2 regions of the Vibrio sp. YT-19(2023) genome follow, and region 1 is predicted to be linked to the other one. Evidence: predicted binding sites of a transcription regulator. Region 1 holds the regulator's gene; the other holds the start of a gene.
The links. The regulator CRP, encoded in region 1, controls carbon source genes, mostly activating them, when cyclic AMP is high. The targets are predictions, from matches to a motif close to TGTGANNNNNNTCACA.
Positions count from the first base shown of each region.

Region 1 (4,664 bases):
CGGTGGGGAGCATTTGCAGCAAGCCTTTGCTATGCCGGTGCCAAACATTCAACCACCAAAACGCCCATAAATCTGTAGAATACCTATAATCTTTATAAAGGATTATATTAATAAGTTCTTCAACGGACACCGAAGGACCGCATAAGAGCAGTTAGGTATGACACAATTTTTCGCAGCCGCCGGGATCAAAAACCCGCATCTCCAAACGCTTTTGCCGCGTTTTATTCGCAAAAAAGCGTTGTTTACGCCGATTTGGCAAACCCTCGATACATCCGATGGCGACTTTCTCGATCTCGCGTGGAGCGAGGACCCAACCCAAGAGCCTGCACAAAAAAAACCGATTTTTGTTTTATTTCATGGATTAGAGGGGTGCTTCTATAGCCCTTATGCCAATGGGCTAATGAATGCATTTGCTCAATCTGGATGGCTGTCGGTGATGATGCATTTCCGCGGTTGTAGCGGTAAGCCAAACAAGAAAGCTCGCGCCTATCATTCTGGTGAAGTGACTGACGCCCGCCACTTCTTAGAGCACCTTGAGCAACGCTTTCCTGATAATCCCAAAGTTGCGGTTGGTATTTCTCTTGGCGGTAACATGTTGGCGAATTATTTAGCCCAATATAAAGACCACCCTATTTTGAATGCAGCGACTATTATCTCAGCGCCTTTAGACCTAGCGGCGTGTGCAAACCGTATTGAACAAGGCTTTTCGAAAGTGTATCGCCGTTACCTGCTTTCTTCACTGAAACGTAACGCGTTACAAAAGCATCATCTACTGCACGGCGAGCTTGCGCTGTCCTACAACTCAATAAAACGTGTCACACGGCTGTATGAATTCGATGATTTGATCACCGCACCATTGCATGGCTTTAAAGACGCACAAGATTATTACGATCAATGTTCAGGCTTAAGTAAATTACAACAGATCACGCTACCGACACTGATCATCCATGCCAAAGACGATCCGTTCATGACCGATGATGTGATACCGAAGTTTGTTCTGCCAGATAACATTGATTACCGTCTCTTTGAACACGGTGGCCATGTTGGCTTCCTGACAGGAACGGCGTTAAAACCTAAGTTTTGGTTGGAGGAAGCGCTGCCCGCGTATTACGAAAGTATCGCCGCAGATTACCTTTCTGCTGTATCCAAGCAACGAACGCAGTAAACTAGCCGCTCATCATAAAAGTTAGAGGTATTTATGATCATTCCATGGCAAGACATTGCGCCGGAAACATTGGAAAACTTAATTCGTGAATTCGTCTTACGCGAAGGAACGGATTACGGAACCGTCGAGGTTTCTTTGCAAGACAAAATTGATCAAGTTAAAGCTCAATTGGAAAAAGGTGAAGCGGTTATCGTGTTCTCTGAGCTACACGAAACCGTCGATATTCAGCATAAAACAAAATTTTAGACCCTTCACATTTTACCGTATCCCACTCGATGATAAGGTATTGTTACGTGCTATAGTGGGATATCGACCGTGCAGTAGTAACTCTACTGCGCATTACAGGTAAGTAATTTTCGACAAGGTTTGTCATGTCAGCTAAACACCCAATTATTGCGGTTACTGGTTCGTCCGGTGCCGGCACGACCACTACATCTGAAGCCTTCCGTAAAATGTTCAATATGATGAACGTTAAACCCGCATGGGTTGAAGGCGATAGCTTCCATCGCTTTACTCGCCCAGAAATGGACATCGAAATCCGCAAAGCCCGCGAGCAAGGTCGACACATTAGCTACTTTGGCCCACAAGCTAATGACTTCCCGGGATTAGAAGAGTTTTTCCGTAAGTTCGGGCATGACGGCACTGGCAGCGTGCGCCGTTATCTGCACACGTTTGACGAAGCGGTTCCCTACAATCAAATGCCAGGCACGTTTACACCGTGGCAAGACTTACCCGAAAACAGCGACGTGCTGTTTTATGAAGGGTTACATGGTGGCGTGGTCGATGGCGAGGTTAATGTTGCTCAACATGTGGATTTCTTAATTGGCATGGTGCCGATTGTGAACTTAGAGTGGATCCAAAAATTCGTACGTGACACTCGCGATCGCGGCCATTCGCGTGAAGCGGTAATGGACTCAATCGTGCGATCCATGGACGATTACCTCAACTATATCACTCCGCAGTTTTCTCGTACTCACATCAACTTCCAGCGCGTACCGACCGTTGATACTTCCAACCCACTTAATGCAAAAGGCATCCCTAGTTTGGATGAGAGTTTTGTGGTGATTCGCCTACGCGGTATCAAGAATGTCGACTTCCCATATCTGCTGGCCATGATTGATGGCTCATTCATGTCACGCCACAACACGATTGTCGTACCCGGCGGTAAGATGAGCTTTGCAATGGAGCTCATAGTTCGGCCTATCCTACAACAGCTCATCGAAACAGGGAAAATTGGCTAAAAACCTGCCTGCGAAGATGTTTACTTTTCATACCGTGATCATGTGCACAGTTTTGCTTACAAAATCTCAATCATGGCACGATTAAAATCAAGAAATCGTTTTCGAAAAAGGATACTATTTCTTACCGAAACACAAGAGAGCTTGCAGCATATAAAAAGTGCTCTTATTCTAGTAGGCCTAATTCAGGCTTAGCTAAAATATGGATAGCGCAAGCGTACCCTGCAGAGGAAGTGAGATATTATGGTTCTAGGTAAACCTCAAACCGACCCAACATTAGAGTGGTTTCTTTCACACTGTCATATTCATAAGTACCCTTCAAAGAGCACGCTAATTCACGCGGGCGAAAAGGCAGAAACTTTGTACTACATCGTTAAAGGTTCTGTTGCGGTTCTTATCAAAGACGAAGAAGGTAAGGAGATGATCCTTTCTTACCTAAACCAAGGAGACTTTATTGGTGAACTTGGTCTATTCGAGGAAGACCAAGAGCGCACAGCTTGGGTCCGTGCTAAATCTCCTTGTGAAGTTGCTGAAATTTCTTTCAAGAAGTTCCGTCAGCTTATCCAAGTAAACCCAGACATCCTAATGCGTCTTTCTGCGCAGATGGCTCGTCGTCTTCAAGTAACTAGCCAAAAAGTGGGTGACCTGGCGTTCCTAGACGTAACTGGTCGTATCGCTCAGACGCTTCTGAACCTTGCAAAACAACCAGACGCAATGACTCACCCAGACGGCATGCAAATCAAGATCACTCGTCAAGAAATCGGTCAAATTGTTGGCTGTTCTCGTGAGACAGTAGGTCGTATCTTGAAGATGCTAGAAGAGCAGAACCTAATCTCTGCTCACGGTAAAACCATCGTGGTTTACGGTACTCGTTAATCTCGAACTAGAGTGACACGAACAAAATTATAAAAGCCACCAATGGCAACATTGGTGGCTTTTTATTTGCTCATGACCAAATGAGATAGGGTGCAGCGAACACTAATGAGTAAGCTTAACAGGTTAACCCTAAAACTTAGCCATTCGTACTTTCAAAGATTTTGTCAGCTGAAGCAGCCACGAAACCTGGGTACAAATCACCATTTTCCATCGGATAGCGCTTAGCAAATTCATAAAACCCGCCAGGGATAATTTCAGTGCCTTCGCTAAAACGAACCGCTACTTTATCTGCCATGGTCGATGACTGCTCTAGCAACACCTCAGGAGTGCCCTTCACTTCACCACCATTTTCATTAATGGTAAACCCAGCGGTACGCAGATGATTGTTTACCTGCTTCACTTCTTCATATTCATTGAGCTGGTTAACGCTCACCGTGAAGTGGTTTGCTCCGTAACCATGCGCCGCAAGCCAAGATGCGTACTCACTTTCTTTAGCCAACGTTTGGTAATCAGCAAAGCTTAAATCCCACAAGCGTCCACCATGTAAGAATGCGCTATCGTTCAGCTTGTCAGCATCGACTTGTGCCACCAAATTTTTCACAATCTCTTGTAGCTCAGGCGAGCACTCTTCAACTTTTAGCTCACTAATAAATACTTTAGGTTGCTTCGGATCTGGGTGCTCATAGTGCTTAGCAACTAGCTTTTTGCTTTCGAAAACGTAATCACCACACGCCTTGTAACCAATAGCTACAAATGGCTTAGCTAGAGTTTCAATACCAAGAGGCGCGATATTGAAGGTACGTAAAGCTATATGATCATTAATCAGAGGCTCATCTTCTTGAAGCAGCTGATGCACTTTAGCAGCCGAAGGGCAAAGACGTTGAATGTAATCTTGCCATAGCGATTCAAATAACACATCGGGCGTCATAACGACTCCTTGTTACGAGATGTAGAGTTTAAAGGTAAGCGGAAGTTGGCTGCTCGTTCACAACAAAAGTTGTCCAGAATAATGAACGAGCAACCATCAACCTGTGACGGTAAATGCCAGTCAGTCAACACGCTTTTCCGAGTCTTTGCTCACTTTTCGTGTTCTGCCAACGATCACTACAACCCATACCTAAATGATGCGCCGGCAAGGTGAGCCGCAATGCATAGTTGCGACTCTATTATTAAATCTTATAGCGCTACACCTGGACTCAATGTTGCAGGCAAGACAGTTTCTTGACCTTCCATTGATGCCATTGGGTACGCACAGTAATCTGCTGCGTAGTAAGCGCTTGGGCGCAAGTTACCCGACGCCCCCGGACCACCAAATGGCGCATCACCGCTTGCACCAGTGAGCTGGCGGTTACGGTTCACGATTCCTGCACGAATGTGGTCAACGA
Region 1 covers NZ_JAWOQN010000034.1:29,738-34,401, reverse strand. Annotated here, with positions in the region: gene R7E78_RS19965 (TIGR02444 family protein) at 1-70, shown strand, start outside; gene R7E78_RS19960 (hydrolase) at 158-1,165, shown strand; gene R7E78_RS19955 (YheU family protein) at 1,199-1,411, shown strand; gene R7E78_RS19950 (phosphoribulokinase) at 1,537-2,406, shown strand; gene crp (cAMP-activated global transcriptional regulator CRP) at 2,647-3,279, shown strand; gene R7E78_RS19940 (DUF1338 domain-containing protein) at 3,416-4,207, opposite strand; gene astD (succinylglutamate-semialdehyde dehydrogenase) at 4,456-4,664, opposite strand, start outside.

Region 2 (4,664 bases), on a different contig from region 1:
AGGTGTTCTGGCTTAGGTTGGCTGAACTGGTTGCTCGCATCTGGCAGCTTCTTCAAGCTCAGTAGGTTTTCTTCTACCCACTTCTCGTAAGGCTGCGCTGTTGCGATGGTGTCTTTCACTTCTTCATCAGAGATGATTCGACCTTGTTCTAGGTCTGCAACGAAGATACGACCCGGTTGTAGGCGACCACGGAACTCAACGTTTTCTGGTTCTATATCCACAACACCAGATTCAGATGCCATCACTAGGAAGTTGTCTTTGGTCACTGTGTAGCGAGAAGGGCGCAAACCGTTACGGTCTAGTGTCGCACCAACTTGAACACCATCAGTAAAACATACTGAAGCAGGACCATCCCATGGTTCCATGATGTTCGCGTGGTACTGATAGAACGCGCGACGTTTAGGATCCATGTTTTTGTTTTCTTGCCATGCTTCCGGGATCATCATCATCAATGCGTGTGGCAGGCTGCGACCAGAAAGAACTAGGAGCTCAAGTGCCATATCGAAGTTAGATGAATCCGAGCTGCCTTCCTGACAGATGGGAAGAAGCATGTCGATTTCAGCCTGAGTAAACAGGTCTGATTCTAGGATTGCTTCACGGGCTTTCATCCAGTTCAAGTTACCGCGAACTGTATTGATTTCACCGTTGTGGGCAATGTAACGGAAAGGCTGTGCAAGACGCCATTTCGGGAAGGTATTGGTAGAGAAACGAGAGTGTACCAGTGCCAGTGCAGTCACCATGGTCGGGTTTTGTAGATCAAGGAAGTACTGAGGTACTTGCTCGGTAGTTAACTGACCTTTGTACACCAATGTCTTGTAAGACATGGAGTTAATGTAGAAGTCGTCACCAATGTTCGAAACGCTTTCTAGGCAAACACGTACAGTATAGTTACGAAGTACGTACAGTTTGCGCTCTAGCTCTTCAGGTGTGATGCCCGGGCCACCAGAGATAAACACATGCTCAAACTGAGGCTCTGTGCTTAGTGGGTCTGCACCGATCATTGAGTTATCGGTTGGCAATACGCGGTAGCCGATAACTTCAAGATCTAGACGTTGTGCGTTACGTTCTAGAATGTCACGGCATTGCTCGCGTTTGTATTCGTCTTTCGGGAAAAGAACGACACCAACACCATACTTTTCAAACGAAGGCAGTTTAATGCCTAGCTTAACGGCTTCTTCTAATAGGAATTCATGAGGTTTTTGTAGCAAGATACCCGCACCATCACCGCTGCATGGGTCACAACCTTGACCACCACGGTGTTCCATGCGAGCCAGCATATCCAATGCTTGAGTCACTACTTCATGAGATTTACGGTTTTTAAGGTGAGCAACAAAACCGATACCACAAGCGTCATGCTCCAGTTCCGGAGTGTACAGACCCTGTGGATTTTGCTCTCTATCTACCATAGATACATCCTTCCAGTTCAATGTCGACGCAAAAGTACCGGGCAGCAAATACTACCTAGACTATTGATTACGTCTTGTCCTTTATATTTATTATCGCCACCGATCTAGGTTGACCGGTCTTGATTCCTTTCCGTATCTCGCAGGAAAAGTTTTGCGAGAAAAACAATCCTTGGTGGTATCCCTTTATTTATTATCACTATCTAGTGATTTATATAGGTAGGAGTGGGATAACACCGACAAATCCCGCAGTGTGCTTTGTAATAAAAGTCACAAAAATAACGGGGTTGTGTAAGTATCCTACAATTTTGTCACTTCAGAATGCAATGAAAAACTCGGCGTTGTGACCCAATTTTTTCGTTTAATTATGCATTTTTAGTTTAACATTTACGCAACATGAACGATTTTTGTCTTTAATTATGCAAGTTTATTGATTTTGACCCGCATGATGGGTGTTTGAATTGATTAATATTGTGTGTTTTTTCTTGCAGGGATGTAATTTATTTACACAGATCGTAGTGAGATTGATTACGATTTATTGTTGGTGAGAATTTATGCAGTTACATGAGTTGGTCAATACAATCGGCCAAGATCTTCAGCGTCGATACGGTGAAAAGGTTCATAAGTTAACATTGCACGGTGGATTTAGTTGCCCTAACCGCGATGGCACGATTGGTCGGGGAGGATGTACATTTTGCAATGTTGCTTCGTTTGCAGATGAAGAAGTCCAGATAAAAAGCATTCACGAACAGTTAAAAGATCGCGCAGGTGAAATTCACAGAGCGAAGAAGTATCTCGCTTATTTTCAGGCCTACACCAGTACCTATGCCGAAGTACAAGTTCTCAAAAACATGTATGAGGAAGCACTAAAGGCTGCAGACATGGTTGGTCTTTGTGTGGGGACGCGTCCTGATTGCGTCCCTGATGCGGTATTGGATTTACTGTCGGGCTATGTACAGCAAGGTTATGAAATTTGGCTAGAACTAGGTCTTCAAACCGCCAACAATGACACCCTAAAACGTATCAATCGTGGTCATGACTTTGAGTGTTATGCCGAAATCACTAAGCGTGCGCGAACACTCGGAATCAAGGTTTGTACTCACTTAATTGTGGGTTTACCCAAAGAAACCCGCGCCGAAAATATTGAAACGCTGCAAAAAGTGTTGGCCGTGGGAACGGATGGCATCAAGTTACATGGCTTGCATATTGTCGAAGGTAGCACCATGGCGAAAGCTTGGCGTGCTGGAAAGCTAGAAGCCCCTGAATTAGAAGAATATGTTGCGATCGCCAGTGAAATGATTCGTATGACACCACCAGATGTGATTTATCATCGCGTTTCATCAGCAGCCAGGAGGCCCACGTTATTATCGCCTCTGTGGTGTGAAAACCGTTGGCTAGCGATGACGGAAATTGGTCGAGATCTCAGTGCTCATGGTGCTCAAGGGAGTCTTACGGGGAATACCTTTATCTATACTAAACCGGAATTAATAGCAGATCGCTCAATAAATAACTGATATATTTTAACCAGTGTTCTTTGAAGGTTTAAACGATGGATCAGTTACTCAATTGGCTTTGGGGTGGTCAAGGCGGTTATGGCTATGTCGTCTTGTTGTTAATCGCAGGCGTGTGCGCGTTAGCACTGATCTATTTGCACTTTCAGACGTCACTTAAGCAACTAGTAACGGATTCTCCCTATCCAGTCATAGTGGTGGACACTAGCCATGCTCAGCTCTTGCTATCTAACCGGGCTGCGATGCAGTTATTAGGCATTCGCTCTTTGGGAACGGGATATTTGTATCCTGCTTTATTCGATATTCATGAGCTTGAGCAGTTTCTCGATCGCTTCTCTAGTCGTCATTTTCGTCAGCAGGCTTTTGACTGGCGACTATCTGATAGTGAATCTATTAAAGTGGAGCTGTCAGGCAGAAAGAGTTTATTGCGCAATCATCGAGTTTGGATTCTTTATGCTCAGCCATATCAAGCCACTCACCAAGAGCAGCAACAAGAACTTGCCCAATTAATCATCGCACGTTCGGCATTAGACTCACTTTCAGAGCTGATTTGTACCCAAGACCGCCAAGGCAATCTATTAACGACCAATCGAGCATTTGATCAATTCTGGCAAGGGCGAAGGGAAGAAGCTTGCGCATCCAAGGCCTTGGGTGAGATGACCAGAAAAAGCGAACGTAAATGGACAACGGATCCACAAGGTCGAAGTTGCTTACTGGAAGTCAATCAAAACTCTCTTGTTTCGCCGAGTGGTGAGCTTATCGGTACGCTGTCTATTAGTCATGACGTGACTGAATGGCACAAGATGCAACAGAATCTGCGAGATGAAATGGAGCGTCGCAAAGATACAGAGGTGGCGCTAGCGCAAAGAGATACTATCTTACAAACGATTCTGGATGCCAGTCCGGACTCTATTGGTATTTTCAATGAGAACATGGTCTATCAAGCGTGTAATCAGCCTTTTGTTAAGGCGTTAGGCATTTCAAAAATTTCTGATTTGATAGGTAAGCGCCTCCAAGACGTGATTCCTAAAGAGATGTACGCGCGCTTAGCAGACAGTGACTTAGAAGCATTACGCCAGTTAGAGCCAGTTCGATACATAGATAAAGTCGTGAGTAGTGATGGTAAAAGTACGTGGTTTGATGTGGTGAAATCGCCTTTTAAAGATAAAGCATCAGGAACGAATGGTGTGCTGATCATGGCGCGTGATATTTCTGAGCGTTATCTTGCAGAACAAAAGTTGGAAAAAGCCAACCTAGAGTTAGAAAAATTGAGCTTTATGGATAGCTTAACTCAAGTATCGAACCGACGCCGTTTCGACGAACAACTGCAGGTATTGTGGTACCACCACGCTCGAGAAAAGCTGCCGCTCACCATCATGTTATGTGACATCGACTTTTTCAAAGATTACAACGACTGTTACGGTCACCAACAAGGTGATGAAGCGTTAGTCAGTGTCGCTACCGTGTTTACACAAGTCATCAATCGTTCTTCGGATTGTGTTGCGCGTTATGGTGGCGAGGAGTTTGGTTTTATCTTGCCGAATACCACCACGGAAGGTGCGCGCAACGTAGCACAGCGTATTCATGAGAAAATTCTACAGCTTGATATGGAACACGACAGTTCAGAAGCATCTGAACGCCTTACCGTCAGTATCGGTCTGGTCTCTTACATTCCTCAGCATGGTGATGAACCCGAAATGGGCATCGCTATGGCTGACAGTGCGTTATACCAAGCTAAAGCTGATGGACG
Region 2 covers NZ_JAWOQN010000006.1:80,641-85,304, reverse strand. Annotated here, with positions in the region: gene gltB (glutamate synthase large subunit) at 1-1,406, opposite strand, end outside; gene R7E78_RS06345 (TIGR01212 family radical SAM protein) at 1,958-2,917, shown strand; gene R7E78_RS06340 (GGDEF domain-containing protein) at 2,953-4,664, shown strand, end outside.
Region 2: gltB (glutamate synthase large subunit) is a predicted target of CRP. The motif match lies at 1,663-1,678, and genes of this name have one in related genera.